Regions from separate parts of the Streptomyces roseofulvus genome, predicted to be linked through region 2. Evidence: riboswitches for the same ligand, from Rfam matches in the RefSeq annotation. Region 2 holds a riboswitch; the other holds the start of a gene.

Region 1 (15,397 bases), 4.2 Mb from region 2:
GGACGGAGTTCTGGATCGCCGACAGGATCAGGACGGGGTACTTCCACCACACGTCGGGCAGCGACTCGGGCACCACCGTCAGGTTGAAGCCCGAGGCCCGCGACGCCAGGTAGAAGGCGAGGCCGGCGCTGCCGATGCCGGCCGCCAGCAGTGCCCCGCGCCCCAGGTCCGACCACGGCCGGGTCCGGTCGAAGCCGATGTCCCGCAGCCCGGACCCCTCCCGCAGCAGCAGGTGCGCCACGAGCACCACCGGCACCAGCGCGGTGGCGATCCCGAAGAGCTGCCAGGCGAGGTCGAGCCAGGGGCGTCCGGGGACGTACGACCCGTTGAGGCCGGCGGCCTGCTCCTTGAGCGAGCCGGGCCGGGTCAGCGAGCCGATGAAGCTGATCAGCGAGGAGACCGCGCTCGCCCCGAGCGAGAGCGCGAGCACGATGAGCGTCTCGGAGCGCAGCATCCGCCGCGAGAGACCGCCCGGGGGCGGGGCCGCGTCCACGACCCGTTGTTCCGACACCAGACCCGTCTCCCGTTCCCGTCGCGACCGCCGGGGGCCCGCCTCGGCCCCCGTACGACGATCATGCGCGACGGCACGGGCGGAGCGCCATCCAGGGCCGCCCCCGACCTCCGCTCACGCCCCCTCGGCACCCACCGGCCAGGTGTGCACCGGCTCCCCCTCCAGCATCAGCTCCCGGTACCGCCGGGTCGTCGCCGCCAGCGCCGCCTCCCGGTCGAGACCGGACTCCAGGGCCCGGTGGAAGGTGTCGGCCTGCCAGGACGCGCCGTTCACCCGGCGCCGGCACCGCTGCTCGATCACGCCCAGGTAGAAGTCGCGGTCCGCGGGGTCGATGTGCCAGGCGTCAAGTCCCGCCGCGGCCAGCGGCAGCAGCTCGTCGAGGACGAGGCGCACGGCGGGCTGGGTGGCGATCCCGCCCGCGCGGCCCGGCCGGGGCCAGCGCAGCTCCGCCTCGATGCCGTACCGGCAGGCGGTGTCGAAGTTGGCCTCGGCGTCCTCGAAGGCCATCCGCTTCCACAGCGGGCGCGGGTCGTCGGCGAGGGAGCGGACGAGCCCGTAGTAGAAGGCGGCGTTGGCGAGGACGTCGGTGACGGTGGGGCCGGCGGGCAGCACCCGGTTCTCCACCCGCAGGTGCGGGACGCCGTCGACCCAGCCGTAGACCGGCCGGTTCCAGCGGTAGACGGTGCCGTTGTGCAGGACCAGCTCCTTGAGCTGCGGCACCCCGCCCTCGTCGAGGACGCGCAGCGGGTCCTCCTCGTCGCAGAGCGGCAGCAGCGAGGGGAAGTAGCGCACGTTCTCCTCGAAGAGGTCGTACACCGAGTCCACCCACCGCTCGCCGAACCAGGTGCGCGGCCGGACCCCCTGGGACTGGAGTTCGGGCGGACGGGTGTCGGTGGCCTGGGTGAAGAGCGGCGGGCGGGACTCGCGCCACACCTCGCGGCCGAAGACGAAGGGCGAGTTGGCGCCGAGGGCTATCTGCACGCCGGCGACGGCCTGGGCGGCGTTCCAGACGGAGGCGAAGCGGGCCGGGGTGACCTGGAGGTGCAGCTGGACCGAGGTGCAGGCGGCCTCCGCGATGATCGACTCCGAGCTGTGCCGGAGCCGCTCGACGCCCTGGATGTCGAGGGTGATCTGCTCCCCCCGGGCAGTCAGGATCTGGTCGTTCAGCAGGGCGTAGCGATCGGCCGAGGAAAGGTTCTCGAAGACGAGCTCGCGCTGGGAGAGGGTCGGCAGAATGCCGATCATGACGACCCCGGCGTCGACTTCGGCCGCCTTGCGGTCGGCATATCCCAGTCCGGTTCTGAGCTCTTCCGCGAGCCGGTCGAAAACGTGGCCGCCGAGCCTGCGCGGGGCGATGTTGACTTCCAGATTGAACATTCCGAGTTCGGTCTGGAAATCGGTGCTCGCGATCTTTTCGAGGACGGCGTCGTTGAGCATCCTCGGGAGTCCGTCGGAGCCGGCGAGATTGAGTTCGATCTCGACGCCCATGAGGTTGCGCGGGCGGTCGAACCGCTGCTCCGCGAGGAGCCGGGCGAGCCCCGCCAGACACTGCTGGAGCTTGCGCCGGTAGCGCTGTCGGTCGGCCGGGCCGAACCCGTCCGTCGCGACCTTCTCCCCCATCGAGGCGTCCCTCCCGCGCGGGCGGCCCCGGGCGGGCCGCGCGTACGGACGATGATGCCCACGCCACTGATCGACAACGCCTGCTTTTCCGGCCGCTCCACGGATAGTCTGGTACGCACCTGTCGCCACGCGCCTCTCCGCCTTCGGACCGGCCGACGACATATACCACTGTCATATCGGTCCGCCGAGCCGCTCGGTCGGGCTCTCGGAATTCTGACGTCCGGCTTGCCGGGGAATGTGAGGGCGGAGATCCTGTCTTCGCTCCGATTCCGCGCCGCGACCCTCCGCATACGACCTGATGACGCCTTGTCAGGAATATCGGTGGCGTCTAGCGGAAACAATCTCTGAACACGCGTCGTATAAACTCCGCGGACGAGGCAGAGCGCCGGCGCCGGCCATGACCCGTGGCCCCCCGCTCCGCACCCGCCGCCGACAGCGCCGTCGAAGCCCACCCCGCAGCGCGAACCCGTATCCCCGTGTCTCCTGAGCGAGAGGCGACCCACACGATGCTCCGACCCTCCCCGGCCCCCGCGCCGGCCCTCCGCAGTGTCCTCGCGGCACTCGGCTCGCCCACGGCCGTACGCGAGGCCCGCACCCCGGCCCTGCGGGCCGCGACCGGACCACTGAGTCCCGAACTCCCGCTGCCCGTCCACGTGCTGCGGATCTCCGGAGCGCCGGAACAGGCGCCCGGCACCCGGCTCGTCGGGTGGCGTTTCCTGATCCGGAGCGGGGACCGGGCGATCGCGGCCGCGGACACCATGCTCACCCCGGACGGCTGGTCCTTCTCGCACTTCTTCGAGGGGCCGTACGTCGCCGCCACGGAGCGGGCCCTGGTCCAGGCGGAGGCGCTGCCGGGCACGTACCAGCCGCGCCTGCTGTCGGTGCCGGAGCTGTACATGCTGACGCTGTGGCTGCACGCCGAGCCGGACCCGGACGACCCGGAGCCGGAGACGGCCTCCGCCGACGTCCTGGTGCCGCTCGCCCCGGCACCGCCCGGCATCGCCCCCCACCGCCCCTACCGGGTGGCCGATCTGCTGCCCGTGCTCAGTACGCGACTCGCGCCGCCGCCGCTGCTCGGCTCCGCGGCGCCCGCCTGATCCGCTCCGCGCGCACCGCCCCGTGACCCCCTCGGGTCACGGGGCGCACTGCTGTCCGGAACCCGCGTCCGAACGCCCGCGCCGAACACCCCGCCCGTACGGACTAGCCCGCTCGGGCCACCCCGAACCACCCGAATTGGCGGGGGTGTTGACCTGAACCGCCCCTGCGGGTGATGCGTCTTCCCAGGAGCGGACGAGCTGACGCGAAATACCTGCGGAAGGGCGTCCGTGCGGCAAGACTGGGACCGGAACCGAACCGACCGACGGGGGCGGCCATGAGCGCGCAGAGCCGCAGGAAAACCACCACGACGCAGCGAAAGAACCCACCCATGTGCCAGCACCAGCCTGCCTGTCCCACCGCCGACTCCGCCGACCGTGAGGCCGCCCGCCCGGTGGCCTGCCATCCGGAGCAGGGGTGGAGCCTGCTGTGCAACGGCGTCCTGCTCTTCGAGGACACCGGCGAACTGCTGCCGGACGGGCAGATCATCGCTCCGCACCGGCCGCTGACGACGGGCCGGGTGACGACGGCGGCCTGAGCGACCGCGCGGGCACAGCCGGAGGGCCGGCCCGGAGGAGACTCCGGACCGGCCCTCTGTCATGCCCGCGGTCAGTGGTCGTACTCGTCCAGCGGCGGGCAGGAGCAGACCAGGTTCCGGTCGCCGAAGGCGCCGTCGATGCGGCGGACCGGCGGCCAGTACTTGTCGGCGGCCGAGACGCCGGCGGGGAAGACCGCCACGTCACGGTCGTAGGCGTGGGCCCACTCGCCGCCCAGCGCGGCCGCGGTGTGCGGGGCGTTGCGCAGCGGGTTGTCCTCGGCGGGCCACTCGCCGGAGCCGACCTTCTCGATCTCGGCGCGGATCGCGATCATCGTGTCGCAGAAGCGGTCCAGCTCGGCCAGGTCCTCGGACTCGGTCGGCTCGATCATCAGCGTGCCGGCGACCGGGAAGGACATGGTCGGCGCGTGGAAGCCGTAGTCGATCAGGCGCTTGGCGATGTCGTCGACGGTGACGCCGGTCGCCTTGGTCAGCGGACGCAGGTCGACGATGCACTCGTGCGCGACGAGCCCGGCGGGGCCGGTGTAGAGCACCGGGTAGTGCGGCTCCAGGCGCTTGGCGATGTAGTTCGCCGCGAGGACGGCGACCTGGGTGGCGCGCTTCAGGCCCTCGCCGCCCATCAGGCGGACGTACGTCCAGGAGATGGGCAGGATGCCGGCGGAGCCCCACGGGGCGGCCGAGATCGGGCCGACGCCGGTCTCCGGGCCCGCGGTGGGCTGGAGCGGGTGGTTCGGCAGGTACGGGGCGAGGTGGGCGCGGACGCCGACCGGGCCGACGCCGGGGCCGCCGCCGCCGTGCGGGATGCAGAAGGTCTTGTGCAGGTTGAGGTGCGAGACGTCGCCGCCGAAGTGGCCCGGCTTGGCGAGGCCGACCAGCGCGTTGAGGTTGGCGCCGTCGACGTACACCTGGCCGCCGGCCTCGTGGACCTCGGCGCAGATGTCGGCGACGTGCTCCTCGAAGACGCCGTGCGTCGACGGGTACGTGATCATGAGCACGGCGAGCTCGTCGCGGTGCTGCGCGATCTTGGCGCGCAGGTCCTCGACGTCGACCTCGCCGTCCTCGGCGGTCTTCACGACGACGACCTTCATGCCGGCCATCACGGCGGAGGCGGCGTTGGTGCCGTGCGCGGAGGACGGGATGAGGCAGACGGTGCGCTGCTCGTCGCCGTTGGCGCGGTGGTAGGCGCGGACCGCGAGGAGACCGGCCAGCTCGCCCTGCGAACCGGCGTTCGGCTGGATCGAGACCTTGTCGTAGCCGGTGACCTCGGCCAGGCGCTCCTCCAGCTCGGTGATGAGCGTGACGTAGCCCTGGGCCTGGTCGATCGGCGCGAAGGGGTGGATCTGGCCGAACTCGGGCCAGGTCACCGGCTCCATCTCGGTGGTCGCGTTCAGCTTCATGGTGCAGGAGCCGAGCGGGATCATGCCGCGGTCGAGCGCGTAGTCGCGGTCCGCGAGGCGGCGCAGGTAGCGCAGCATGGCGGTCTCGGAGCGGTGCGCGTGGAAGACCGGGTGGGTGAGGTACGCGTCGGAGCGCAGCTGCGCGGCCGGGAGGGCGTCCTCGGTGGCGGCGTCCAGGGCCTCGACGTCGCCGGTGACGCCGAAGGCGCCCCAGACGGCGGCGAGCTGCTCGCGGCCGGTGGTCTCGTCGCAGGAGACGGAGACGTGGTCGGCGTCGACCGGGTACAGGTTGACGCCGGCCTCGCGGGCGGCGGCGACGACGGCGTCGGCGCGGCCGGGCACCCGGGCGGTGATCGTGTCGAAGAAGGCGCCCTGGGTGAGCTCGACGCCCCCGGCGGTCAGGCCGGCGGCGAGGATCGCGGCGTACCGGTGGGTGCGCTGCGCGATCTGCTTCAGGCCGTCCGGGCCGTGGTAGACGGCGTACATGCCGGCCATGACGGCGAGGAGCACCTGGGCGGTGCAGATGTTGCTGGTGGCCTTCTCGCGGCGGATGTGCTGCTCGCGGGTCTGCAGGGCGAGGCGGTAGGCCTTGTTGCCGTCGGCGTCGACGGAGACGCCGACCAGGCGGCCGGGCAGCGAGCGGGCGTGCTTGTCCTGGACGGCCATGTAGCCGGCGTGCGGGCCGCCGAAGCCCATCGGGACGCCGAAGCGCTGGGTGGTGCCGACGGCGATGTCCGCGCCGAGCGAGCCCGGCGATTCGAGCAGGGTGAGCGCGAGCAGGTCGGCGGCGACGGTCACGATCGCGCCGAGCTCGTGGGCGGCGTCGATCAGCGGCTTGATGTCGCGGACCGCGCCGGAGGCGCCCGGGTACTGGAGGAGCACGCCGAAGACGCCGCGCTCGGCGATCTCGGCCGGGATGCCGTCGGAGAGGTCGGCGACGACGACCTCGACACCGGTCGGCTCGGCGCGGGTCTGGATGACGGCGATCGTCTGCGGGAGGGCGTCGGCGTCGACGAGGAAGACGCCGTTCTTGACCTTGCCGACCCGGCGGGCGAGCGACATGGCCTCGGCGGCGGCGGTGCCCTCGTCGAGGAGGGAGGCGCCGGAGGTCGGCAGACCGGTCAGGTCGGCGACCATCGTCTGGAAGTTGAGCAGCGCCTCCAGGCGGCCCTGCGAGATCTCCGGCTGGTAGGGCGTGTACGCCGTGTACCAGGCCGGGTTCTCCATGACGTTGCGGAGGATGACCGGCGGCGTGAAGGTGCCGTAGTAGCCGAGGCCGATCATCGGGGCGAGGACCTGGTTGCGGCCGGCGAGGGCGCGCAGCTCGGCGAGGACCTCGGCCTCGGTGCGGGCGCCGGGCAGGTCCAGCGCCTCGGCGTTCTTGATGACGTCCGGCACCGCGGCGGCCGTCAGCTCGTCGAGCGAGCCGTACCCGACCTGGGCGAGCATCTTGGCCCGCGCCTCGGCGTCGGGTCCGATGTGCCGCTGCTCGAAGGGGATTCCCTGTTCGAGCTCGGAGAGCGGAGTGCGGTTGGCGGTCATGATGCGGGGGCCTCCTGGTCGTCACGACCTGCGAGGGGCACCTCGGCGCGGGTGCCCGGACGGCCTCCCCCTCTGTCATCTCAACCTGAGAGCTTCACCGGCACGCGCGGGGCACGCCGGCTTTCACCGTCGGTGAGAGCGGGGGCCGTCGGACTCCCGCCCTGCTTTCCAGAGTGACCTCGCCCGCGCGGTACCGGGTGCCTGAGAGATTCCGGGGAGGATTTGCTCCTTCGGCGCCCCCGGAAACCTTCTCCGGAGGACTCTCCCGCACGGTGTCGACAGCCACAGCCAGCCTACCAGCGCCGTTGTCGCTGTCATCGCTCAAGTGGCCGACATCGCAGATGTGCACTTTCGTAGGGGTGTAGTGCAGTTGCGACCAGTTGGAGGGACCGTGCAGACCGACATCGATCCGCGCAGCCTGATCGGCCGCAAGGCGTTCGACCGGAACGGACACAAGATCGGAACCGTGGACGAGGTGTACCTGGACGACGCGACCGGCGTCCCCGAGTGGGCGGCCGTCCGCACGGGCCTGTTCAGCCGGGACGCCTTCGTCCCGCTGGAGCCGAGCGAGCTGGCCGACGACGGCCTCCACATCCCCTTCGACCGCTCCCTCATCAAGGACGCCCCGGACTTCGGCGTGGGCCGGCACCTCTCCCCCGAGCAGGAACTCCAGCTCTACCGCCACTACGAGCTGACGCTGCCGCCCCCGCCGGAGCACATCCCGGACTTCGGCCGCCTCGCGGGCCAGGACGACGCCGCCTAGCGCGCGCTCACTCACCCGGGCGGACGACCGGGGCGGCCCGCTCCGCCCCCGTCACCCCGCCCGGCACCAGCGGCAGCGGATCGGCCGGCTCCAGGTCGGGATCGTCCACCGAGAAGGTGCGCACCCGTCCCGGAGCCGTGCCGCCGGGCTCCTCGAAGCGGACGGTGACCCGCCCGAGCCCGCTCCCCTGCACCCAGCCGGCGCCGAGCACCGCGTGCCGCACGTCGTGACCCGGCGCCCAGCGCCGTACCGCGGTCTCGGTGGCGGTCGGCGGCGCGGCGGGCACCACGGACGGCACGGCATCCGCCACCGGCTCCGCCGCGCCGCTCCCCGCGGCCTCCTCCGAGGCCTCGGCCTGGGCGAACAGGTCCTCCTGCGTGTAGTCGGCGAGCCCGCTCACCCCGACCCCGAGCAGCCGCACCCCGCCGGTCGTGTCCACGAGCTCCAGCAGCCGCTCGGCGGCCTCCCGCACCACCAGCGGGTCGTCCGTCGGCCCCCGCAGCGTCTCGGACCGGGTCAGCGTCGAGAAGTCATACCGGCGCACCTTCAGCACGATGGTCCGCCCCGAGTGCCCCGAGCCCCGCAGCCGCGCCACGCACCGCTCCGCCAGCCGCTCCACCTCCAGCCGGATCCGCAGCCGGTCGTGCAGGTCGACGTCGAAGGTGTCCTCCACGGAGACCGACTTGGCGTCCCGCTCGGCCACCACCGGCCGGTCGTCGTGCCCCAGCGCCATCCGGTACAGCCCGGCCCCGTGCGACCGCCCCAGGATCCTCACGAGCTCGTCCTCGCCGGCCTCCACGACGTCGGCGACCGTCGTGATCCCGGCCCGCCGCAGATGGTCGCCGGTTGCCGGCCCGACGCCGGGGATGATCCGCACCGACCGGGGCGCGAGGAGCGCGCGCTCGGTGCCCGGCTCGATGAGCACCAGACCGTCCGGCTTCGCCTCCTCCGAGGCGATCTTGGCCAGCATCTTGGATCCGGCGAGCCCCACGGACCCGGTCAGCCCGGTCGTCGCCAGGATCTCCGCCCGCAGCCGCTCCCCCACCGCCCGGGCGCTCGCGCTGTCGTCCGCCAGCCCCCCGGCCTCCAGGTCCACGAACGCCTCGTCGAGGCTCAGCGGCTCCACCAGCGGCGACAGCCGCCCCAGCAGCTCCATGACCTGGCCGCTGATCGCCCGGTAGAAGGCGAACCGCGGCACCAGGTACGCGGCGTTGGGCGCCAGCCGCCGCGCCTGCCCCATCGGCATCGCCGAGTGCACCCCGAAGCGCCGCGCCTCGTACGAGGCGGTGGCGACCACGCCCCGCGGCCCGAGCCCGCCCACGACGACGGGCTTGCCGCGCAGGCTCGGCTTCGACGCCTGCTCGGCGGCGGCGAAGAAGGCGTCCATGTCCAGATGCAGGATCGTGGGGGCGGCTCTCACGACTCCGATGCTGCCTCACACCACTGACAATCGCCGGTACGGGCGAGCCCGCCCGCACCGGCCGGAAGGGACCCTCAGACGGCCCGGTCGCGCCGTCGCCGCGCCAGCTCGTCCTGCGGGTTGTGCCGGACCAGCGTCTCGCCGGTGTCGACCCGCTCCCCGTGCAGCTGCGAGAGCGCCGACTCGACGTCCCGCCAGACGACGCCCACCGCGATGCCGAAGACGCCCTGCCCGCCCTGGAGCAGCGAGACGACCTCGTCGGGCGAGGAGCACTCGTAGACCGTCGCGCCGTCGCTCATCAGCGTCATGCGCTCCAGATCGCGGAAGCCGCGGGCGCGCAGGTGCTGCACGGCCGCCCGGATGTTCTGGAGGGCGACGCCCGTGTCGAGGAAACGCTTGACGATCTTCAGGACGACGACGTCCCGGAAGCTGTAGAGCCGCTGCGTGCCGGAGCCGTACGCGGGCCGCACGCTCGGCTCGACGAGCCCGGTGCGCGCCCAGTAGTCCAGCTGGCGGTAGGTGATGCCGGCGGCCGCGCAGGCCGTGGGGCCTCGGTAGCCGATCGCCTCGTCCGCCACCCCGGTGCCCGTCTCCGTGCCGAAGTCGCCCACACTGCCGTGAAGCGGATACGGAGCGCTCTCCTCGGACACGCGTCCGAGCGAGCTCCCTGCCGTACCGTCCGCGCTGCTCATCACGCCGACCCTCCGTCCTTGACCTGCCCACTCGAAGGTAGGCAGTCGCCAGGGGTGCGTCAACGATCGCCACACTCGGCACGCCGAGTGATAATCACCCGGAGAGTGGTTTCACGCATCCCTCTCCGGGGAAAGGCTACTCGAATGCGCCGACGGCGCCGCTCGAACGCCCCTTCCCACCGCGGCCCGGCCGGCGCCAGGGGTCCTCCCCCGCCACCGGCTCCCGGAGCCCGGGGGCCGTCACTGGCTCCCGAAGTCCTCGGGCGAGATCTGGTCGAGGAACTCGCGGAACTTCTCCACCTCGTCCTCCTGCTCGTCGGGGATCGCGATGCCGGCGTCGTCGAGGACACCGTCGCTGCCGAAGATCGGCGAACCGGTCCGCAGGGCCAGGGCTATCGCGTCGGACGGCCGCGCGCTCACTTCCACACCGCTGGCGAAGACCAGCTCGGCGTAGAAGACCCCGTCCCGCAGATCAGTGATGCGGACCTGGGTGAGCTCCTGGCCCACGGCCTCCAGCACGTCCTTGAACAGGTCGTGCGTCAGCGGCCTGGGCGGCGCCATGCCCTGCTGGGCGAAGGCGATCGCGGTCGCCTCGCCGGGTCCGATCCAGATGGGCAGGTACCGATCGCCTCCCACCTCGCGCAGGAGCACGATCGGCTGGTTGGAGGGCATTTCCACCCGGACACCCACAACGTCGAGCTCGTTCACACAGCAACCCTAGGACGTGCCCGACCGGTTTGGATAGTCGGGCCCCCGCTCAGCGCCCCCGCGACCCGGCGGCGGAGCCCTCCGGGGAGGTCACTGGAGGCGGATCCCGAGCGCCGTCTGCACCAGCGCGGCGTGCAGCCGCACCGACAGCTGCGCCAGCTCGGCGGCGGTCTCCTCGGCATGCGCCCTGGTCTGCGGGTTGCGGTGGCGGCGCAGCGGCGCCACGACCTGCTCGATCAGCCCGGCCTCCCGGTCCGCCGACGCCTTCACGGCCCGCAGGTGCCGGGGTTCCAGCCCGAACCGCCCCAGATCGGCGACGATGCGCGCCACGTTCACGCTCTCCGCGTCGTAGCCGCCGCCCTCGCTCTCGCCGATCAGGCCGTACGACTCCCACTCCGCCAGCTCGGCCTCGGTGACCCCGGCCGCGGCGACCAGCTCGGCCCGCCCGAGCCGCATCACGGCCGGCCGCTCCCCGGCCGCCTCGTCCGCGGGGCCGTCGAGCAGGCCGTCCAGCAGGTCACGGCGCCGCCCGGGCGCCGGGAGCCGCACCTGCTCGCCGCGGGCGAGGGCGTCGAGGTGCTCCCGGATGACCTTCAGCGGAAGGTAGTGGTCGCGCTGCATCCGCAGGACGGCGGCGAGCCGCTCCACGTCCTGCGGACTGAACTTCCGGTACCCGGAGGCCGTGCGCCGGGGCTCGACGAGCCCCTCGGCCTCCAGGAAGCGGATCTTGGAGATCGTCACTTCGGGAAACTCGTCCCGCAGCTGGTTCAGCACGGTGCCGATACTCACCAGCCGGTCACCCGCGGTGGCGGTGCCGGAGCCGGCACCGCCCGTCGGTGTTCGCACCATGGGCCTTTCCTGAAGATCTCCGCCAGGCGTGTCAGACGCCTCGCTGGCTCGCGTAGAAGACCAGCCGGTACTTGCCGATCTGCACCTCGTCGCCGTTGTTGAGCACCACGTCGGAGTCGATCGGCTCACGGTTGAGGTAGGTGCCGTTGAGGCTGCCCACGTCGGCGACGGTGAAGCTGCCGTCCTGGCGCCGGCGGAACTCGACGTGCCGCCGGGAGACCGTGAAGTCGTCCAGGAAGATGTCGCTCTGCGGGTGCCGGCCGGCCGTCGTCAGCTCGCCGTCCAGGAGGAAGCGGCTGCCCGAGTTCGGACCGCGGCGCACCACCAGGAGCGCGGAGCCCGGCGGCAGCGCCTCGACGGCCGCGAGGGCCTCGGCGGACAGCGCCGGCATCGCGATCTGGCCGGTGGTCTCGGCGTCGTACGCCTCCAGGCCCGAGATCGAGATCGTCGACGTCGTCTCGGAAGGACGCTCGGCGGCGATCCCGCCCCGCAGCGGCGTGCCGCAGTGGGAGCAGAACCGGCTGTCCGCCGTATTGCGGTGACCGCACCTCGTACACACCGGCATGGACGCGTCCTCCTGCCGCGGCTGCCCCGCGGAGGTCTGGGTCGCGTACGGATCGGGGTTGAACCCTCCACCCGTACTTGAGGTTGATGGTTCACCGAAACCTATGCGCGCGGCACCGGCGGGGTCAACAGACGACGCGCCCGGCGCGCCCGGAATGTCGCCACCGACCTCGTCACGGAAGAGCGGGCGCTCGCCGCCCTGCTCCTCGCTCTGGGCATGGCGCGGCGCGCGGTGCCTGGCGTTGCCGCCGTCCTCGCGTGCGCTCTTGCCGAACAACTTCGCAAACAACTTCACGGGCGATTCCCCTTGACCGAAACAGACCCGCCCGTGGGGCAGGACGAACCGAGATCCATCACACCTGCCGACCCGGACACCTTCACAACGTCCGCATCCTCCGGACAGTTTCCACCACGCACCACCGTTGTGGTGCGCCGACCCCCCGCAACGCTCCAGCCCATGTCGCGGGACCCCTCGCCCCCTCTCTCACTGGGAGGACGACCGAGCGTAGTCAGGCCGCTTCGCGGGTCGCAAGGCGTCGACGACGATCTTCGCCGACCGCTCCACCGTGGCCGTGGCCTGCTCCTTCTCGAGGGTCTGCACGACTCCACCGGGGATGTTGAGCGCGGGCTCGAGATCCTCGGGCTTGCCGATGACCTTGAAGACGTACGGAGCGGTCACCTGCGTTCCATCGATCCGCATGTCATCACCGCCCCCGGTGAAATAGCTGTCCGCGACGACCCGCACCCCGTCGACCTGGATCGCCTCGGCGCCGGCCGCCCGCAGCTCCTGGATGGCGTCGAGCAGCATGTCCGACTCGACCGCGCCGACCGGATCGGTCACCGTCAGCGTGATGCCCGGCCCCTCGGCGGCCACCGTGCCGGCCAGGATCCCGAGCTGCCGCTCCTTCTCCTGCGTCTGCCGGCGGGCCTCCTCGGCCTGGTCGGAGCTGGTCACCAGCTCCGACTTCTGCTTCTCCAGCCGCGCCTTCTCGTCCTCCAGCCGCTGGGTCCGGTCGTCGAGCTCGTCGAGGATCCGTACCAGGTCCTCCTGCCGCGCACCGCGCAGGGCACTGCCCTCGCTGGTCGAGGAGACCTGGATGGCGAGACCGAAACCGAGACAGGCCAGCAGCAGCGCCACCACCAGCTGGGCCCGCGTCACCCGCGGCGGCCACAGGGCGTCCGCCAGGCGCCGGCGCCCGTCCTGGGCGCCCCCGGCACCGGCCCCGGCCTCCGGGGAGGGCAGAGCGTCCTCGGGAGCGCTCTCACCACCCTCCACGGGCCGCGCCGCCCCGTCCTCCGTACCGGCCGCCGGCTCCGCCGCCGCACGCGGCGCTTCCGCCTCCGGCGCCTTCGGCGTCGCGGATGCCTTCGGCGGCTCCGGCGTCTCGGCCGCCTTCGGCTTCTCGCCGCCCGTCTCCGGCTGCTCGTCGTTCGGGTTCACACTCATCGGCCTCACGCCCGGAAGACATGGCGGCGGATCGCGGCCGCGTTGGAGAAGATCCGGATGCCGAGCACGACGACGACACCGGTGGACAGCTGCGCGCCGACGCCGAGCTTGTCGCCGAGGAAGACGATCAGCGCGGCCACGACCACGTTGGAGAGGAAGGAGACGACGAAGACCTTGTCGACGAAGATCCCGTCGAGCATGGCCCGCAGGCCGCCGAAGACCGCGTCGAGGGCGGCGACCACGGCGATCGGGAGATAGGGCTCGACGACCGCCGGGATCTCGGGCCGGACCAGCAGTCCCGCCACGACTCCGACGATCAGGCCCAGTACGGCGATCACGATGTTGCCTTCCCCTTGTCCGCCGTGGCGCCGTCGGTCGGCTGCGCCGCCCCGGCCCCCCTCGGCTCAGCTGTACGTACGATCAGGCTCGGCGCGGCCGGCAGGCTCAGCTCGCCCTCGGCCGAGATGCTGCTGCGGATCCCGAAGTTCTCCACCAGCGCGTGCAGGTACTGCCCGTCCGCGCTGTCCTGGAAGGCGGTGCTCAGCCGCTGCCCGTCGCCGACGGCGAGGACGGTGTACGGCGGCACCAGCGGCCGGTTGTCGACGAGTATGGCGTCGCCGGCCGCCCGGATCGCCGAGAGCGAGGTCAGCCGCTGTCCGTTGATCGACACGGCCTCCGCGCCCGACTCCCACAGTCCGTTGATCACCCGCTGCATGTCACGGTCGCGGACCCGCCCGGTGTCGGAGAATCCGGCGCTCTCCCGCGGCCCGCCGCCCCCGCCGTCGGAGCCCTTGGCGTCGTCGACCACGAGCTTCACGCCCGGGCCCTGCACGGGCGTGGCGCCGGAGAGCAGCGCGACCAGTTCGGCCTGGTCGCCGCCGTGCTGTTCGAGCGCCACCCGCTGCCGTTCGCCGACCTCCGCGCGGATCCGCTCGACGTCCCGCTCCAGGTCGTCGGCCGCCCGGTTCTCGCCCTCGATCCGGTCGATGAGCTCCTGCCGCTCCTTGGCGACGACGGGCGCCGAGACGCGGGCCTCGGCGGCGCCGACGGTCACCACGGCGGCGGCGAGCACCAGACCGGCCGCGAGACCGAGCTTCGCCCGCAGTGGCTTGGGCAGCGCGCCGCCCTCGGCCTCACGCCGGGCGGTCGCCTCCGCGTACCCGTCGTCCAGCGCGTGGTCGATGACGTTGTTCAGCAGCGACATCGACGCGTCCGGGCGCGGGGGCGGAGATCCGGTGCTCCGAACGGGGGGCTGCTGCGACATGCCGCACATCGTCGCACGTCGCACGCCGTACCGCCGAATGGCCCCGGGAAAGGCCGGGCGACACGCTGCCTCCGCCGCCCGGCCCTTCCCGTCGTCGGGTCAGCGACCCGCGCTCTCGACCACCTGCGCCCACTCGTCGAGCAGCGCCTGCGCGGAGGTGTCGTCGGGCCCCTCGGCCCACAGATGGGTGACGGCCTCGGCGGGGTCCGGCAGCACCATCACCCACCGCCCGTCGGCCTCCACGACCCGCACGCCGTCGGTGGTGTCCACCGACCTGCTGCCGGCCGCCTCGACGACCCGCCGCATCACGAGCCCCTTCACCGCCCACGGCGTCGCGAGGTCCCGCTTGATGACGTGCGCGCGCGGGATCCGGGCGTCGATCTGGCTCAGCGTGAGCTGGGTCCGCGCCACAAGGCCGATGAGCCGCACGAAGGCGGCGGCCCCGTCGAAGACGCTGCTGAACTCGGGCACGATGAACCCGCCGCGCCCGTCCCCACCGAAGATGGTCGACTCCTGCCGGCCGACTCGGGTGAGGTCGTCGGGCGAGGTGGTCGTCCACTCGACCTGAGTGCCGTGGTACGCCGCCACCTGCTCGGCGATACGGGTCGTGGTGACCGGCAGCGCCACCCGCCCGGACCGGCGCTCGGCCGCCACCAGGTCGAGCATCACCAGCAGCGCCCGGTCGTCCTCGATGATCCGGCCCCGCTCGTCGACGAGCGACAACCGCTCGCCGACCGGGTCGAACCGCACGCCGAACGCGGCCCGCGCCGACGCCACGATCTCCCCGAGCCGGACGAGCCCGGCCCGCCGCCGCTCGATGGATTCGGTCGGCCGCGACTCGTCGAGCCCCGGGTTGATGGTCAGCGAGTCCACCTGGAGCCGCCCGAGCAGGCTCGGCAGCACGAGCCCCGCGCTCCCGTTGGACGCGTCCACGACCACCTTGAGTCCGGCCTCGGCGATCCCGCTGGT
Region 2 (15,397 bases):
GTTCATGTAGTAGTGCAGGACGGCGGGGATGATGCCGGCCGCGCCGTTGGTCGGGGCGGTGACCACCCGGCCGCCCGCCGCGTTCTCCTCGTTCACCGCCATGGCGTAGAGCGTGATCCACTCCATCGCGTGCGCCGCCGGGTCGCCCTCGGAGCGCAGCTTGCGGGCGGAGGTCGCGGCGCGGCGGCGGACCTTCAGGCCGCCGGGGAGGATGCCCTCGCGGGACATGCCGCGCGAGACGCAGGACTGCATGACCCGCCAGATCTCCAGGAGCCCCGCGCGGATCTCCTCCTCGGTCCGCCACGCCTTCTCGTTCTCCAGCATCAGCGAGGAGATCGACAGGCCGGTCTCCTTGGTGAGGCGGAGCAGCTCGTCGCCGGTGCGGAAGGGGTACTTCAGGACGGTGTCGTCCGGGATGATCGGGTTCTCGCCCGCCACCGCGTCCTCGTCGACGACGAAGCCGCCGCCGACCGAGTAGTACGTCTTCTCCAGGACGAGCCCGCCCTCGGCGTCGTACGCGAAGACCGTCATGCCGTTGGCGTGGTAGGGCAGCGCCTTGCGGCGGTGCAGGACGAGGTCGTCGTCGAAGGAGAACGGGATCTCGTGGGCGCCGAGCAGGTTGATCCGCCCGCTCGCCTTGATCCGCTCGAACTCGTCGTCGGCGCTCTCCACGTCGACCGTGCGCGGCGAGTTCCCTTCCAGGCCGAGGAGGACCGCCTTCGGGGTCCCGTGGCCGTGGCCGGTCGCGCCCAGCGAGCCGTACAGCTCGGCCCGGACCGAGGCCGTCCGCGCCAGGAGGCCCTCGTTCTTCAGCCGGCGGGCGAACATCCGGGCCGCGCGCATGGGGCCCACCGTGTGGGAGCTCGACGGGCCGATGCCGATCGAGAACAGGTCGAAGACCGAGATGGCCACGGAAGGACTCCTTGTGGGGGCTAGACGTCGTTGTCTGCCGGGGTGGTGCAGAAACGCTGAGCATGGGGCGGGGCACCGCGCTCACCGTCCAGTGTGCGCGGTGCCCCAGGTGTTCCGTACGAACAGGCTCGGAACTAAATCGTACGAAATTACTTCAGGCCGGGGTACAGCGGGTGCTTGTCGGCCAGCGCCGTCACGCGGGCCTTCAGCGCCGCGGCCTTGTCCTCGTCGTAGCCCGGCTTGAGGGCCTCGGCGATGATGTCGGCGACCTCGGTGAAGTCCTCGGCCCCGAAGCCGCGGGTGGCGAGGGCCGGCGTGCCGATGCGCAGGCCGGAGGTGACCATCGGCGGGCGCGGGTCGTTCGGGACGGCGTTCCGGTTGACCGTGATGCCGACCTCGTGGAGCCGGTCCTCGGCCTGCTGGCCGTCGAGCTCCGAGTTCCGCAGGTCCACCAGGACCAGGTGCACGTCGGTGCCGCCGGAGAGGACCGAGACGCCGTGCGCCGTGACGTCGTCCTGGACCAGGCGCTCGGCCAGGATCCGGGCGCCGTCCAGGGTGCGCTGCTGGCGCTCCTTGAACTCCTCCGAGGCCGCGACCTTGAAGGAGACCGCCTTGGCCGCGATCACGTGCTCCAGCGGGCCGCCCTGGAAGCCGGGGAAGACCGAGGAGTTCAGCTTCTTCGCGAACTCCTTCTTCGCCAGGATGACGCCGCCGCGCGGGCCGCCGAGCGTCTTGTGCGTGGTGGAGGTCACCACGTCCGCGTACGCGACCGGGTTCGGGTGCAGACCGGCCGCGACCAGGCCGGCGAAGTGGGCCATGTCGACCCACAGGTACGCCTCGACCTCGTCGGCGATCCGGCGGAACTCCGCGAAGTCCAGCTGACGCGGGTACGCCGACCAGCCGGCGATGATCACCTTCGGGCGGTGCTCCTTGGCCAGGCGCTCGACCTCGGCCATGTCGACCAGGCCGGCCTCGTCCACGTGGTACGCGACCACGTTGAACTGCTTGCCCGAGAAGTTCAGGCGCATGCCGTGGGTCAGGTGACCGCCGTGCGCCAGGTCCAGGCCGAGGATCGTGTCGCCCGGCTGGGCCATCGCGAAGAGCGCGGCCTGGTTGGCGGAGGCGCCGGAGTGCGGCTGCACGTTGGCGTACTCGGCGCCGAACAGGTCCTTGATCCGGTCGATCGCGATCTGCTCGGCCACGTCGACGTGCTCGCAGCCGCCGTAGTAGCGGCGGCCCGGGTAGCCCTCGGCGTACTTGTTGGTGAGGACGGAGCCCTGGGCCTCCATGACCGCGACCGGAGCGAAGTTCTCCGAGGCGATCATCTCGAGGGTGGACTGCTGACGGCGGAGCTCGGCGTCGACGGTGGCGGCGACGTCGGGGTCCAGCTCGTGGAGGGGAGTGTTCAGAAGCGACATGAAGCGATCCCTACGGGGTCTCGGTCAGCCTGCGGTGAAGGCGGTGTACTCGTCGGCGGTGAGCAGGTCGTCCTGCTCGGCCGTGAGGCGCACCTTGAACAGCCAGCCGCCCTCGAACGGAGCGGAGTTCACCAGCGACGGGTCGTCCACGACGTCCTGGTTCGCCTCGACGACCTCGCCGGTCACCGGGGAGTACAGCTCGCTCACGGACTTGGTCGACTCCAGCTCGCCGCACTCCTCGGTCGCGGTCACGGTGGAGCCGACCTCGGGGAGCTGGACGAACACGATGTCACCGAGGGCGTTGGCCGCGTGCTCGGTGATGCCGACCGTGGCGACGCCGTCCTCGACGGCCGACAGCCACTCGTGCTCCTTGCTGTAGCGAAGCTGCTGGGGGTTGCTCATGGCCTGATTCTCCTGGATCGGGGGAGTGCGGATGTACGGGGGTCTTGCGGGGTGAGACGTGTCGTGAGACGAATGCGTCACTTCTGGCGCTTGTAGAACGGCAGCGCCACGACCTTGTAGGGCTCGTGGGTGCCGCGGATGTCCACGCCCACGCCCTCGGTCCCGGGGGCCGCGTGCGCCGCGTCGACGTACGCCATCGCGATCGGCACGCCGAGCGTGGGGGAGGGGGCGCCGGAGGTGATCTCGCCGACGGCCTCGCCGCCGAAGACGACCTGCATGCCGGCGCGCGGGACGCGGCGGCCCTCGGCGATCAGGCCGACCAGCTTGCGCGGCGGGGCGGTCTCGGCGCGCTCGGCGGCGGCCTCCAGGGCCTTGCGGCCGACGAAGTCGCCCGGCTTCTCGAACTTCACGACCCGGCCGAGACCGGCGTCGAAGGGGGTGAGCGAGGTGGTGAGCTCGTGCCCGTACAGCGGCATGCCCGCCTCCAGGCGGAGCGTGTCGCGGCAGGACAGGCCGCACGGGATCAGGCCGACGCCCGCGCCCGCCTCGGTCAGGGCCTTCCAGACGCCCTCGGCGTGCTCCGGCTTCAGGAAGAGCTCGAAGCCGTCCTCGCCGGTGTAGCCGGTCCGGGCGATCAGCGCCGGGACGCCGGCGACGGTGCCGGGGAGGCCCGCGTAGTACTTCAGGCCGTCCAGGTCGGCGTCGGTGAGCTGCTTGAGGATGCCGGGGGACTCGGGGCCCTGCACGGCGAGCAGGGCGTACGCGTCGCGGTCGTCGCGGACCTCGGCGTCGAAGCCCCCGGCACGGGCCACCAGGGCGTCCAGGACGACCTGGGCGTTGGAGGCGTTCGCCACCACCATGTACTCGGTCTCGCCGAGGCGGTAGACGATCAGGTCGTCGAGGATCCCGCCGTCCTCCTGGCAGATCATCGTGTAGCGGGCGCGGCCGTTGCCCACCGTGGAGATGTTGCCGACCAGGGCGTAGTCGAGCAGGTCGACGGCCTGCGGGCCGGTCACGGTGATCTCGCCCATGTGGGAGAGGTCGAAGAGGCCGGCCCGGGTGCGGACGGCGTTGTGCTCGTCGCGCTCGCTGCCGTACCGCAGCGGCATGTCCCAGCCGGCGAAGTCGGTCATGGTCGCGCCCAGCGAACGATGCAGGGCATCGAGGGCGGTCAGGCGGGGGGTGGTGCTCATGATGGACGTGGCTCCCGGGTCCCGAAGGCGGAAAACATGACAGGCAAGGACGTTCCTCCCCATCTGTCATGGAACCTGAGAGGTTCACCGGGGGCATCCCCGGCTTGCACCTTGGGTGGGGACACGACGGGTGTCCCGCTTTTCAGATCTGCCTCATCCACGCGGTACGGGGCCTGAGAGATTCAAGGGAGGGACTTGCTCCTTCGGCGCCCGGACGGCCCCAGGGCCGGTCCGGAACTCTCCCGCGCGGATTCGAGCGGCCGGTATGCGGTTGTGGGCGCTGCGCGCGCCTGGCGCGCACATCCTCGCATACGGTGTCGGCGCCGCAAATCGCTTGTCTCGGATTACCGTTTCTTTACACTTCGTGGGCAAGGGTCTCCGTGAGGTCACCCGGTACGTCTCCCGGGGCCCGACAGGGGGAGCAGCGATGAGGATCCAGCACACCGGCGTCTTCGCCGGCGAAGCAGCCATACCGGCCCAGCGGGCCCGCGCCCGGACCCGCGCCCGCGGGCGCGTCGTGCGGGACCTGCGCGACCGGGGCGGGCGCGGCCCGCGCGCCCTGACCTTCGCCGCCGGCGACGTCGTGGTCGTCTCCGGACTGCCCGGCAGCGGCAAGTCCACGCTGCTGCGGCGGACCGCCGAGGGCCGCGGCGTCGACTCGCAGGACGCCCGCGAGCGCTGGGAGGCCCGGATGCCCCGCCTCCTGCCGTACGCGCTCTACCGCCCGCTGGTCCGGATCGCCCACTACGCCGGGCTCCGGCGGGCCCTGCGCTCCGGCGCCGGGGTCGTCGTCCACGACTGCGGCACCCAGTCCTGGGTCCGCGGCTGGCTGGCCCGCTCCGCCGCCCGCCGCGGCCGCGCCCTCCACCTGGTCCTCCTCGACGTCGATCCGGCCACCGCCCGGGACGGCCAGCGCGAGCGGGGCCGGGGGGTGTCCGCGTACGCCTTCGCCCGGCACCGCAGGGCCGTCGGCCGGCTCGTCGCCGCCGTCGAGGCGGGCCGGCTGCCCCGCGGCTGCGCCTCCGCCACCCTCCTCGACCGGGACGCGGCGACCGTGCTGCGCCGCATCGGCTTCCGCGACACCGCCTGACGCCCGTCCCGGAGGCGGGTTCTGGTCACGGCCGGGGCGGGGCGGCGTTAGGGTGCTGCGGGACGGCCGGGACCAGGGCCGTACGAGAAGGGGACGGAACCACCGTGGACGTGACGTGGCCGGGCAACGAGCTGGAGGAGGCGCTGGCCGCCGCGCTCGGGGAGCCCGCGGCCGGAGGCCGGCTCATCGAGGTGCTCGGCCGCAGCCAGGTCTGGGTCCCGCTGCCCAACGGCGGCGGCCCCGACAGCCCCAGCCTGGACCTCGCCACGATGGAGATCGGCGGCGCCGCCTACGTCCCCGTCTACAGCTCGCAGGAGCAGTTCCTCGCCTGCGTCGGCGACCACATGTCCTTCACCGTCGCCCCCGCCCGTGACTTCGCCCGCGGGCTGCCCCCGCAGCTCGGCATCGCGGTGAACCCCGGCGGCGTCGTCGGCGTCCCGCTGCCCCCGCCCGCCGTCGCCGAGCTCTGCCGGGTCGGGCGCACCGCCCTCGACGGGCCCGCGTCCGGAGGCCGGGTCCGGCTCTTCGAGCCCGACTGGCAGGACGACCCGGTCGACTTCCTCGCCGCGGCCGCCGCCGAGTTCGACGCCACCGGCGTCGTCGCCACCGCCCGCCGCACCCTCGCCAGCGTCGAGGGCACCGAACCGGCCCTCTTCGTCGGCGTCCAGCTCACCGGCTGGGACGGCGTCGACCGCAACGCCCCGCTGGACGCCCTCGGCCGCGCCCTCGGCCGCGTCGAGGTCGCCTGGCCGGTCAACCTGATCCTGCTCGACATGGCCGCCGACCCGGTCGGCGACTGGATGCTGGAACGGGTGCGCCCCTTCTACCAGCGCGCCACCGGGTGACCTCCGGTCCTGTCTAAGCTGGACCGACCGACACCGATCCACCGAACCGAGCCGTACGACACAGAGGACAGAGGGGCGGGACCCAGGGTGAGCGCGTCAGGGGGCGCCACGACCGGACAGGTCGAGCACATGCTGCGCCAGGTGGCGCCCGGACGCTACGACGCGTACGAGGGGCTGCTGCACGCCCTGGCCGACGGCGAGCTGTACATGCTGCTGTGGCAGGGCAGCCCGGGCTCGCCGGAGGCCCAGTACGGCAACATGGAGGTCGACGGCCTCGGGTACGCGCCCTGCGTCACCTCCGCCGGCGAACTCGCCGCCTCCGGCTGGCACCGCGCCCACGAGCGCGTCACCGGCCGTGAGATCGCCCGGGCCCTCTACCCCGAGCGCTGGGGCGTCTGGCTCAACCCGCACGCGCCCGGCGGCGGCGTCGGCATCCCGTGGGCCGATCTGCGGCGGATCGCCACCGGCCTCGACCGGATGCCCGCCGGGCCCCTCCGGGTCTCCGAACCCGCCCTGGAGATCCCGCACTTCTACGCCCAGCTGACCCAGAACGCGCACCGGACCCCGGCCGTCCGCTCGCTCCGCCGCGGCTGGGTGCAGCCCGCGCTCGGGACCCCGTACCTGGTCATCGGCCTCGATCTGTACGACGGTTCGGCGGCGACCGTGGACGAGGTGCGCGCGATGATGCGCCAGTCGATCAACGCCGTGCCCGAGGGGCTGCCCGTCTCGACGGTCGCGCTCTCCGACGCGTACGACCCGGTCGCGCTCTGGCTGCGGGCCCACGCGCGGCCCTTCTACGACCGCGAGGCGCACGGCACCCCGTCCCAGCATGCGGGATCCCACCGTCCGGGATACGGCTACCCGCCGGCGCAGCACCGCTGACGCCCCCTTCGCACCCGTTACCCCGCCCTGGCCGAAATGCCTTGCCAGGGCGGGGTTTTGCGTCCACTTGAAGCCGCTCCGGCCGTCGATGTCCGGCAACCGCCCGATTTGGTGAGTGTCCGGGTCTCAGGTTGGTATCACCGCTATGCGGACTGTTCTCTGCGCCGTCACTCGCCAGTAGCGTTCGGCCGGTCAAGACCACACATGGCGACCCAGGGGTGGACCCATGCGCATACTCAATTCCCGGTCGACCCGGGCTCTGACGGCGGCCATCACGGTCGGCCTCATCGCCACGGGCTGCGCGAGCGACCGGGACAAGGACGAGAACAAGTCCGGAGCCAAGGACACCTTCGTGTTCGGCGCCCCCGGCGACCCGGCCTCCCTCGACCCGGCCCTCGCCTCCGACGGCGAGACCTTCCGGGTCACCCGTCAGGCGTTCGAGGCGCTCCTGGAGCACGAGTCCGGTGGCAGCAAGCTCATCGGCGGGCTCGCCGAGAAGTGGTCGAGCAACCCCGAGGGCACCGTCTGGACCTTCAACCTCCGCAAGGGCGTGAAGTTCCACGACGGCGAGACCTTCGACGCGAAGGCGGTCTGCGCCAACTACGACTACTGGTTCAACTGGAAGGGCACCTACCAGTCGAGCGCGGTCTCGTACTACTGGCAGACCATCATGGGCGGCTTCAAGGCCAACGAGGACAAGGAGACGCCCAAGGCGAACTACAAGTCCTGCACGGTCAAGGACGACGCCACCGCCGTCATCGAGGTCTTCGAGCCCTCCGCCAACCTCCCCGGCGGCTTCTCCCTCCAGGCCCTCGCGATCCACTCGCCGAAGGCGCTCCAGGAGTACGCGAAGCAGCAGGTCACCGAGGCCGGCGACGCCATCACGTACCCCAAGTACAGCCAGGAGGCCGGCACGGTCGCCGGCACCGGCCCGTACAAGATCACGAAGTGGAACAAGGGCAACAAGGAAGTCGCCCTGGAGCGCTTCGACGACTACTGGGGTGAGAAGGCCAAGGTCAAGAACCTGGTCTTCCGCACGATCGACACCGAGGAGGGCCGCCGCCAGGCGCTCCAGGCCGGTGACATCGACGGCTACGACCTGGTCGCGCCCGCCGACATCAAGACCCTCGAGGGCGCCGGCTTCCAGGTCCCGACCCGTGACGTCTTCAACCTGCTCTACCTCGGTATGACGCAGGAGGCCAACCCGGCGCTGAAGAAGCCCGAGGTCCGCCAGGCCATCGCGCACGCCGTCGACCGCGAGAACATCGTCAAGACCCAGCTGCCCGAGGGCGGCAAGGTCGCGACCCAGTTCATGCCCGACACCGTCGCCGGCTACTCGGAGAACGTGAAGAAGTACGCCTTCGACACCGCCAAGGCCAAGTCGCTCCTCGCCGGCGCCGGCGCGAGCGGCCTGTCGGTCGACTTCTGCTACCCGACCGAGGTCACCCGCCCGTACATGCCTGCCCCGCAGGACATCTTCGAGCTGGTCAAGGCCGACCTGGAGAAGGCCGGCATCAAGGTCAACCCCAAGCCGAAGAAGTGGAACCCGGACTACGTCGACGCGGTGGAGAAGGGCGGCTGCGCCCTCCACATGCTCGGCTGGACCGGTGACTTCAACGACGGCTACAACTTCATCGGCACCTGGTTCGCCGGGTACGACAAGCAGTGGGGCTTCAAGAACGACAAGGTCTTCAACGCGGTGAAGGCCGGCTCGCTCCAGGGCGACCCGACCAAGCGCACGGACCTCTACAAGGCCGCCAACGAGGCGATCATGGAGTACCTGCCGGGTCTCCCGCTGACCTCCTCCCCGCCGGCCATCGCGTTCGGCAAGAACGTGGTCCCGCCGAAGGTCTCCCCGCTGACGCAGGAGAACTTCGCCGAGGTCTCCTTCAAGTAACACACCCGTAAGCGGTCCGCCCGGTCACGCGTTCCTCCCGTGACCGGGCGTCCGCGCATCCACCCTCCATACGCAAGAAAGGGGCACGCGGGGTGTTGCGACTCGTCGTACGACGACTTCTCCAGCTCATACCCACCCTGCTCGGCCTGTCGGTTCTGCTCTTCATCTGGCTGAACCGACTGCCCGGCGGACCCGCCTCAGCGATCCTGGGCGAGCGGGCGACCGAAGCCGATGTGGCGCGCATCAACCGCGCGCTGGGCCTCGACCAGCCGATCTACGTCCAGTACGGACGCTTCCTCAAGCGGCTCCTCGACCTCGACCTCGGCACCTCGGTGCAGACCGGACAGCCCGTCTGGGACGAGTTCGTGCTGCGCTTCCCCGCCACGGTCGAACTCAGCCTCGCGGCCATGCTCATCGCCACCGTCGTGGGCATCCCGCTCGGCTACCTCGCCGCCCGCAAGCGCGGCGGCTGGATCGACGTGGCCTCCGTCTCCGGCTCCCTCGTCGGCATCTGCATCCCGGTCTTCTTCCTGGCACAGCTGCTCAAGGGCGCCTTCGGCGAGATCTTCGGCACCTTCGGCCGCCAGTCCACCGGCATCGACGCCACCAGCGTCACCGGCTTCGCCGTCCTCGACGGCGTGCTGACCGGCGAGTTCGACGCCGCCTGGGACGCCCTCATGCACCTGGTGCTGCCCGGCATCGCCCTGGCCACCATCCCGCTCGCGGTCATCGTCCGCATGACCCGCGCCAGCGTCCTGGAGGTGCTCGGCGAGGACTACATCCGCACCGCCGAGTCCAAGGGCCTGGAGCGCCGGGTCGTCCGCGTCCGCCACGTGCTGCGCAACGCGCTGCTCCCCGTCGTCACCGCCATCGGCCTGCTCACCGGCAGCCTGCTCTCCGGCGCGGTGCTCACCGAGTCCGTCTTCACCTTCGGCGGCATCGGCTCCTTCATCCGGACCGCCATCGACGCCCGCGACTACCCGGTGCTCGTCGGCTTCATCATGTTCATCGCCATGATCTACGTGGTGATCAACATGCTCGTCGACCTCGCGTACAGCGTCATCGACCCGAGGGTGCGGGTGCACTGATGAGTCTGACCAACACTGCCTCCAAGATCGACCGGCTCGCCCAGCTCACGGCGAAGACCGAGACCGCCAGCGGCGCCAGCCTGTGGCGCGAGGCGATGCGCCGGCTGCGCAACAGCAAGATGGCGCTCATCGGCGGCGCGATCATCGCCGGCTTCGTCGTGCTCGCGATCATCGGCCCCTGGATCGCCCCCTACAGCCCCACCGAGCAGACCTGGCGCGGCGAGGTCTTCGCCAACCGCGGCGAGTTCGTCGGCGCCCGCGCCGAGAACTGGTTCGGCCTGGACCACCTCGGCCGCGACCTGTTCTCCCGGATGCTCGTGGGCGCCCGCCAGACGCTGCTCGTCGGCGTCGTCTCCATGCTCATCGGCCTGCTGATCGGCGCCCTCGTCGGCATCGTCTCGGGCGCCGCGGCCACCCTCGGCGGGAAGGCCGGACGGCGGATCGACGACGCGATCATGCGCGTCACCGACATCCTGCTCGCCCTGCCGTCGCTGCTCCTCGCCGTCTCCGTCGCCGCCGTGCTGGGCCAGTCGCTCACCACCGTGATGATCGCCGTCGGCGTGGTGCAGATCCCGGTCTTCACCCGGCTCCTGCGCGGCTCGATGCTCGCCCAGGGCGGCAGCGACTACGTCCTCGCCGCCCGCTCGCTGGGCATCCGCAAGCGGCGGATCGTCTTCACCCAGATCCTGCCGAACTCGCTGAGCCCGGTGATCGTCCAGGCGACGCTCAGCCTCGCCACCGCCATCATCGAGGCCGCCGCCCTCTCCTACCTCGGACTCGGCAACCCCGACCCCGCGGTGCCCGAGTGGGGCGTCATGCTCTCCGCGGCCCAGCGGTTCTTCGACAACGAGCCGATGATGTCCATGTACCCGGCGGTCGGCATCGTCATCACCGCCCTCGGCTTCACCCTGCTCGGCGAGGCCATGCGCGAAGCCCTCGACCCGAAGCTGCGAGGCTGACATGCCACTGCTCACCGTGGACGAACTCACCGTCACCTTCGGCGGCCGCGGCCGCAAGGACGTCCGGGCGGTCAACGGCGTCTCGTTCAGCGTCGACCAGGGCCAGGTCGTCGGCCTCGTCGGCGAGTCGGGCTGCGGCAAGTCCGTGACCTCGCTCGCCCTCATGGGGCTGCTGCCCGCCAAGGGCGTCACCCTCGGCGGCCGGGCCGACCTCGACGGCACGGAACTGCTGTCGCTCTCCCCGTCGAAGATGCGCGACCTGCGCGGACGCGACATGGCGATGATCTTCCAGGACCCGCTGTCCTCGCTGAACCCGGTCGTCCCCATCGGCGTCCAGGTCACCGAGATCCTCCAGCGCCACCGCGGGCTGAAGGGCGAGGCCGCCCGCAAGGAGGCCGCCCACCTGCTCGACCGGGTCGGCATCCCCGACCCCACCCGGCGGCTCAAGGAGTTCCCGCACCAGCTCTCCGGCGGCATGCGGCAGCGCGCGCTCATCGCCATGGCGGTGGCCTGCGCCCCCCGCCTGCTCATCGCCGACGAGCCGACCACCGCGCTCGACGTCACCATCCAGGCCCAGATCCTCGAACTCCTCAAGGAACTGGTCGACCAGGAGGGCACCGCGCTGCTGATGATCACCCACGACCTGGGTGTCGTCGCCGGCCTCTGCGACCAGGTGAACGTCCTCTACGCGGGCAAGGTCGTCGAATCGGCCGCCCGGCGCGAGCTGTTCGCCCACCCGACGCACCCGTACACCCACGGCCTGCTCGGCTCCATCCCCCGGCTCGACGCCCCCCGCGGCGAGCCGCTCCACCCGATCCGCGGGTCCATCAACGACCAGATCGCCTGGGCCGACGGCTGCGCCTTCGCCCCGCGCTGCGACCGGTACGAGATGGAGTGCCTCACCGGCACGCCCGAACTGACCGAACCGCGCGCGGCCGGCCACCGCGCCCGCTGCGCGAACCCGGTCCTCGCCACGACGGAGGTACCGGCATGAGCCTGCTCGAACTCGACGGCGTGAAGGTCCACTTCCCCGTCAAGAAGGGCATCCTCTTCGACCGCACGGTCGGCCACGTCTACGCCGTGGACGGCATCTCGCTCAAGGTCGAGGCGGGCCAGACGTACGGCCTGGTCGGCGAGTCGGGCTGCGGCAAGACCACGCTCGGACGGGCCGTGCTGCGGCTCGTGGACGTCACCGACGGCTCCGTCGTCCTCGACGGCACCGACGTGGCCAAGCTGCCGGAGAAGGAGCTGCGCTCCTTCCGCCGCCGGCTCCAGATGGTCTTCCAGGACCCGCTGGGCAGCCTCAACCCGCGCCAGAACATCGAGTCGATCCTCAGCGAGGGCATGGCCGCGCACGGGATCGGCGCGAACCAGGAGGAGCGGCGGGAGAAGATCCGGGAGATCCTCGCCAAGGTGGGCCTGCCCGCCAACGCGCTCTCCCGCTACCCGCACGAGTTCTCCGGCGGCCAGCGCCAGCGCATCGGCATCGCCCGCGCGCTGGTCCTGGAGCCGGACCTCATCATCTGCGACGAGCCGGTCTCCGCGCTGGACGTCTCCATCCAGGCGCAGGTGATCAACCTCCTGGAGGAGCTCCAGGAGTCGATGGGCCTGACCTACCTGGTCATCGCCCACGACCTGGCCGTCGTCCGGCACATCTCGGACGTCATCGGCGTGATGTACCTCGGCGCGCTGGTGGAGGAGGCGCCGAGCGACACGCTGTACGAGGAGCCGCTGCACCCGTACACCCGGGCGCTCATGTCCGCCGTGCCGGTGCCCGACCCGGAGGTCGAGGAGCGGCGCGAGCGGATCCTCCTCCGCGGCGACCTGCCGTCCCCGGCGAACCCGCCGGCCGGCTGCCGCTTCCACACCCGCTGCCCGTGGGCGCAGCCCAAGTGCGCGGAGGAGCGGCCGGAGCTCACGGACGCGGGCGACGGCCACAAGGTGGCCTGCCACTTCACCCAGGAGATCCGCTCGGGCGAACTCCGCGCGGCGGGCGAGACCGACGCCACGGCGATCCCGGCCCAGGCGAAGGCCCCGGCGGAGGAGACCGCCTCGAAGGCGACACCGGCCGAGGCGACGCCCTCGGCCGAGGGCGCGGCCGAGGCGACCGCTTCGGACGAGGCCGCTTCGGAGGAGGCGCCGGCCGAGGCGACCGCTTCGGACGAGGCCGCTACGGAGGAGGCGCCGGCCGAGGCGACCGCTTCGGACGAGGACCCGTCGGAGGAGGCCGCCCAGGACGAGGCGCCGGCCGAGGGGGCCCCGGGCGACGGGGGCGCCTCCGGGAAGGCCGGGGGCAAGTAGCGCGGAGCCGGAAGGGCCCGTCCGCCGTGTGGCGGACGGGCCCTTTCCGTACACACGGCACAATTGGCCGGTGCTTCACGATCTGTTCAGCCCGTCGGTCCAACACACGCTCGACCTCGTCGGGATCTTCGTCTTCGCCATCTCCGGCGCCCTCCTCGGCGTCCGGAAGAACTTCGACGTCTTCGGCATGGCCGTGCTCGCCGAGGTCACCGCGCTCGGCGGCGGTCTCCTCCGCGACCTCATCATCGGAGCCGTACCCCCGGCCGCCTTCACCGACCTCGGCTACTTCCTCATGCCGCTGGTCGCCACGGCCCTGGTCTTCTTCCTCCACCCCGAGGTGGAGCGCACCCAGACGATGGTGAACGTGTTCGACGCCGCCGGCCTCGGTCTCTTCTGCGTGACCGGGACGACGAAGGCGTACGACTACGGGCTCGGCCTCACCTCCTCGGCGGCGCTCGGCCTCGCCACCGCCGTCGGCGGCGGTGTGCTGCGCGACGTGCTCGCCAACGAGGTGCCCTCGCTGCTCCGCTGGGACCGCGACCTGTACGCCGTCCCCGCGATCGTCGGCGCCGCCATGGTCGTCCTCTGCATCCGCTTCGACGTGCTGAACGCGTACACCAGCGGCGCGGCGGTGCTCACCGCCTTCCTCCTGCGGCTGCTCGCCATGCGCTACCACTGGCGGGCGCCGCGCGCCTGGAACCGCCGGTCGTCCGCCCGCGAGGAGCCCGAAAAAGCTACCGCTCAGTAATTTCCTGCTGTACCTTCGGGACATGAGCACGAGTACCGAGACGAGCCCGGCCCCGCGGACCGAGGCGCGCAGCGAGTTCGACCGGGACACCGCCGTCACCCTCCGCGAGCCCGGGGTCTACGACGCCGAGCTCTCCGCCGGCTGGACGATCATCCACGCCGTCAACGGCGGCTACCTCCTCGCCCTCCTCGGCCGCGCCCTCGGCGAGCACCTGCCGCACCCCGACCCCTTCACCATCTCGGCGCACTACCTCACCCCGTCGGTGCCGGGCCCCGCGGTCATCCGCACCGAGACCGTCCGCACCGGCCGGACCCTCTCCACCGGCACCGCCTCGCTCTACCAGTACGCCGAGGACGGCACCGAGGTCGAGCGGATCCGCGTCCTCGCCTCGTACGGCGACCTCGGCGCGCTCCCGGACGACGTCCGCACCAGCGCGACCCCGCCCGCCCTCGCTCCGATCGAGCAGTGCTTCAGCGCCGCCGACAACCCCGCCCCGGCGATCCCCGGCTCCTCCGCCATCGCCGACCGGCTCGACCTCCGCCTCGACCCCGCCTGCGTCGGCTGGGCGCTCGGCGCCCCCTCGGGCAAGGGCGAGATGCGCGCCTGGTTCGGCCTCGCCGACGGCCGCGAGCCCGACGCGCTCTCCCTGCTGCTCGCCGTCGACGCCCTGCCGCCGACCTCCTTCGAGCTGGGCCTCAAGGGCTGGACGCCGACCGTGGAGCTCACCACCCACGTCCGCTGCCGCCCCGCCCCCGGCCCGCTGCGGGTCGCCATCACCACCCGCAACCTCGCCGGCGGCTTCCTGGAGGAGGACGCCGAGGTCTGGGACAGCGCCGGCCGGCTCGTCGCCCAGTCCCGCCAGCTCGCCCGCGCCCCGCGCGACTGAACCGGCCGGTCCCGGCGGCACGGCCCGGACCGTACGGCCGCCGGGGCCGGCCCGGGCTCGTCGAGGAGCGCCCTGACCGGGCTCGTAGAATCGACCCACCATGGCTTACCTCGACCACGCCGCGACCACGCCCATGCTGCCCGAGGCGATCGAGGCGATGACCGCCCACCTCGCCGTCACGGGCAACGCCTCGTCCCTGCACGCCGCCGGGCGGCGCGCCCGGCGGACCGTCGAGGAAGGCCGCGAGACGCTCGCCGCCGCGCTCGGCGCCCGCCCCAGCGAGGTGGTGTTCACCTCCGGCGGTACCGAGGCCGACAACCTCGCGGTGAAGGGCCTCTACTGGTCCCGCCGGGACGCCGACCCCCGCCGCACCCGCGTCCTCGCCAGCCCCGTCGAGCACCACGCCGTCCTCGACGCCGTCGACTGGCTCGCCGGCCACGAGGGCGCCGAGGTGGAGTACCTCCCCGTCGACGCCCACGGCCGGGTCCACCCCGACGCGCTGCGCGAGGCGATCGCCCGCGACCCGGAGTCCGTCGCCCTCGCCACCGTCATGTGGGCGAACAACGAGATCGGCACCGTCATGCCGGTCCGCGCGCTCGCCGACGCCGCCGCCGAGTTCGGCGTCCCGCTGCACGCCGACGCCGTCCAGGCCGTCGGCCAGCTCCCGGTCGACTTCGGCGCCTCCGGGCTCGCCGCCATGACCGTCTCCGGCCACAAGATCGGCGGCCCCTACGGCATCGGCGCCCTGCTCCTCGGCCGCGAGCACACCCCCGTCC

What was found. Region 2 has a riboswitch for glycine ahead of gcvT (glycine cleavage system aminomethyltransferase GcvT). Riboswitches for the same ligand answer to the same signal wherever they lie in the genome.
Region 1: another riboswitch for glycine. It lies ahead of gcvP (aminomethyl-transferring glycine dehydrogenase); the one in region 2 lies ahead of gcvT (glycine cleavage system aminomethyltransferase GcvT).

The regions. Positions count from the first base shown of each region.
Region 1 covers NZ_BAAAWE010000001.1:1,486,483-1,501,879, forward strand. Annotated here, with positions in the region: gene ABFY03_RS06830 (CPBP family intramembrane glutamic endopeptidase) at 1-454, opposite strand, end outside; gene ABFY03_RS06835 (glutamate-cysteine ligase family protein) at 626-2,131, opposite strand; gene ABFY03_RS06840 (hypothetical protein) at 2,638-3,228, shown strand; gene ABFY03_RS06845 (DUF5999 family protein) at 3,558-3,764, shown strand; gene gcvP (aminomethyl-transferring glycine dehydrogenase) at 3,836-6,721, opposite strand; glycine riboswitch at 6,784-6,899, opposite strand; glycine riboswitch at 6,900-6,999, opposite strand; gene ABFY03_RS06855 (PRC-barrel domain-containing protein) at 7,113-7,484, shown strand; gene ABFY03_RS06860 (DNA polymerase IV) at 7,492-8,904, opposite strand; gene ABFY03_RS06865 (MerR family transcriptional regulator) at 8,979-9,596, opposite strand; gene ABFY03_RS06870 (bifunctional nuclease family protein) at 9,837-10,304, opposite strand; gene ftsR (transcriptional regulator FtsR) at 10,395-11,153, opposite strand; gene ABFY03_RS06880 (double zinc ribbon and FHA domain-containing protein) at 11,185-12,120, opposite strand; gene ABFY03_RS06885 (DUF881 domain-containing protein) at 12,202-13,164, opposite strand; gene ABFY03_RS06890 (small basic family protein) at 13,170-13,502, opposite strand; gene ABFY03_RS06895 (DUF881 domain-containing protein) at 13,499-14,428, opposite strand; gene ABFY03_RS06900 (mannose-1-phosphate guanyltransferase) at 14,528-15,397, opposite strand, start outside.
Region 2 covers NZ_BAAAWE010000001.1:5,642,207-5,657,603, forward strand. Annotated here, with positions in the region: gene ABFY03_RS26215 (L-serine ammonia-lyase) at 1-912, opposite strand, end outside; gene glyA (serine hydroxymethyltransferase) at 1,062-2,330, opposite strand; gene gcvH (glycine cleavage system protein GcvH) at 2,355-2,732, opposite strand; gene gcvT (glycine cleavage system aminomethyltransferase GcvT) at 2,810-3,925, opposite strand; glycine riboswitch at 3,979-4,076, opposite strand; glycine riboswitch at 4,078-4,180, opposite strand; gene ABFY03_RS26235 (AAA family ATPase) at 4,353-5,015, shown strand; gene ABFY03_RS26240 (enhanced serine sensitivity protein SseB) at 5,120-5,860, shown strand; gene ABFY03_RS26245 (enhanced serine sensitivity protein SseB C-terminal domain-containing protein) at 5,948-6,742, shown strand; gene ABFY03_RS26250 (ABC transporter substrate-binding protein) at 6,969-8,639, shown strand; gene ABFY03_RS26255 (ABC transporter permease) at 8,732-9,727, shown strand; gene ABFY03_RS26260 (ABC transporter permease) at 9,727-10,686, shown strand; gene ABFY03_RS26265 (ABC transporter ATP-binding protein) at 10,688-11,680, shown strand; gene ABFY03_RS26270 (oligopeptide/dipeptide ABC transporter ATP-binding protein) at 11,677-12,987, shown strand; gene ABFY03_RS26275 (trimeric intracellular cation channel family protein) at 13,058-13,735, shown strand; gene ABFY03_RS26280 (thioesterase family protein) at 13,758-14,621, shown strand; gene ABFY03_RS26285 (cysteine desulfurase family protein) at 14,722-15,397, shown strand, end outside.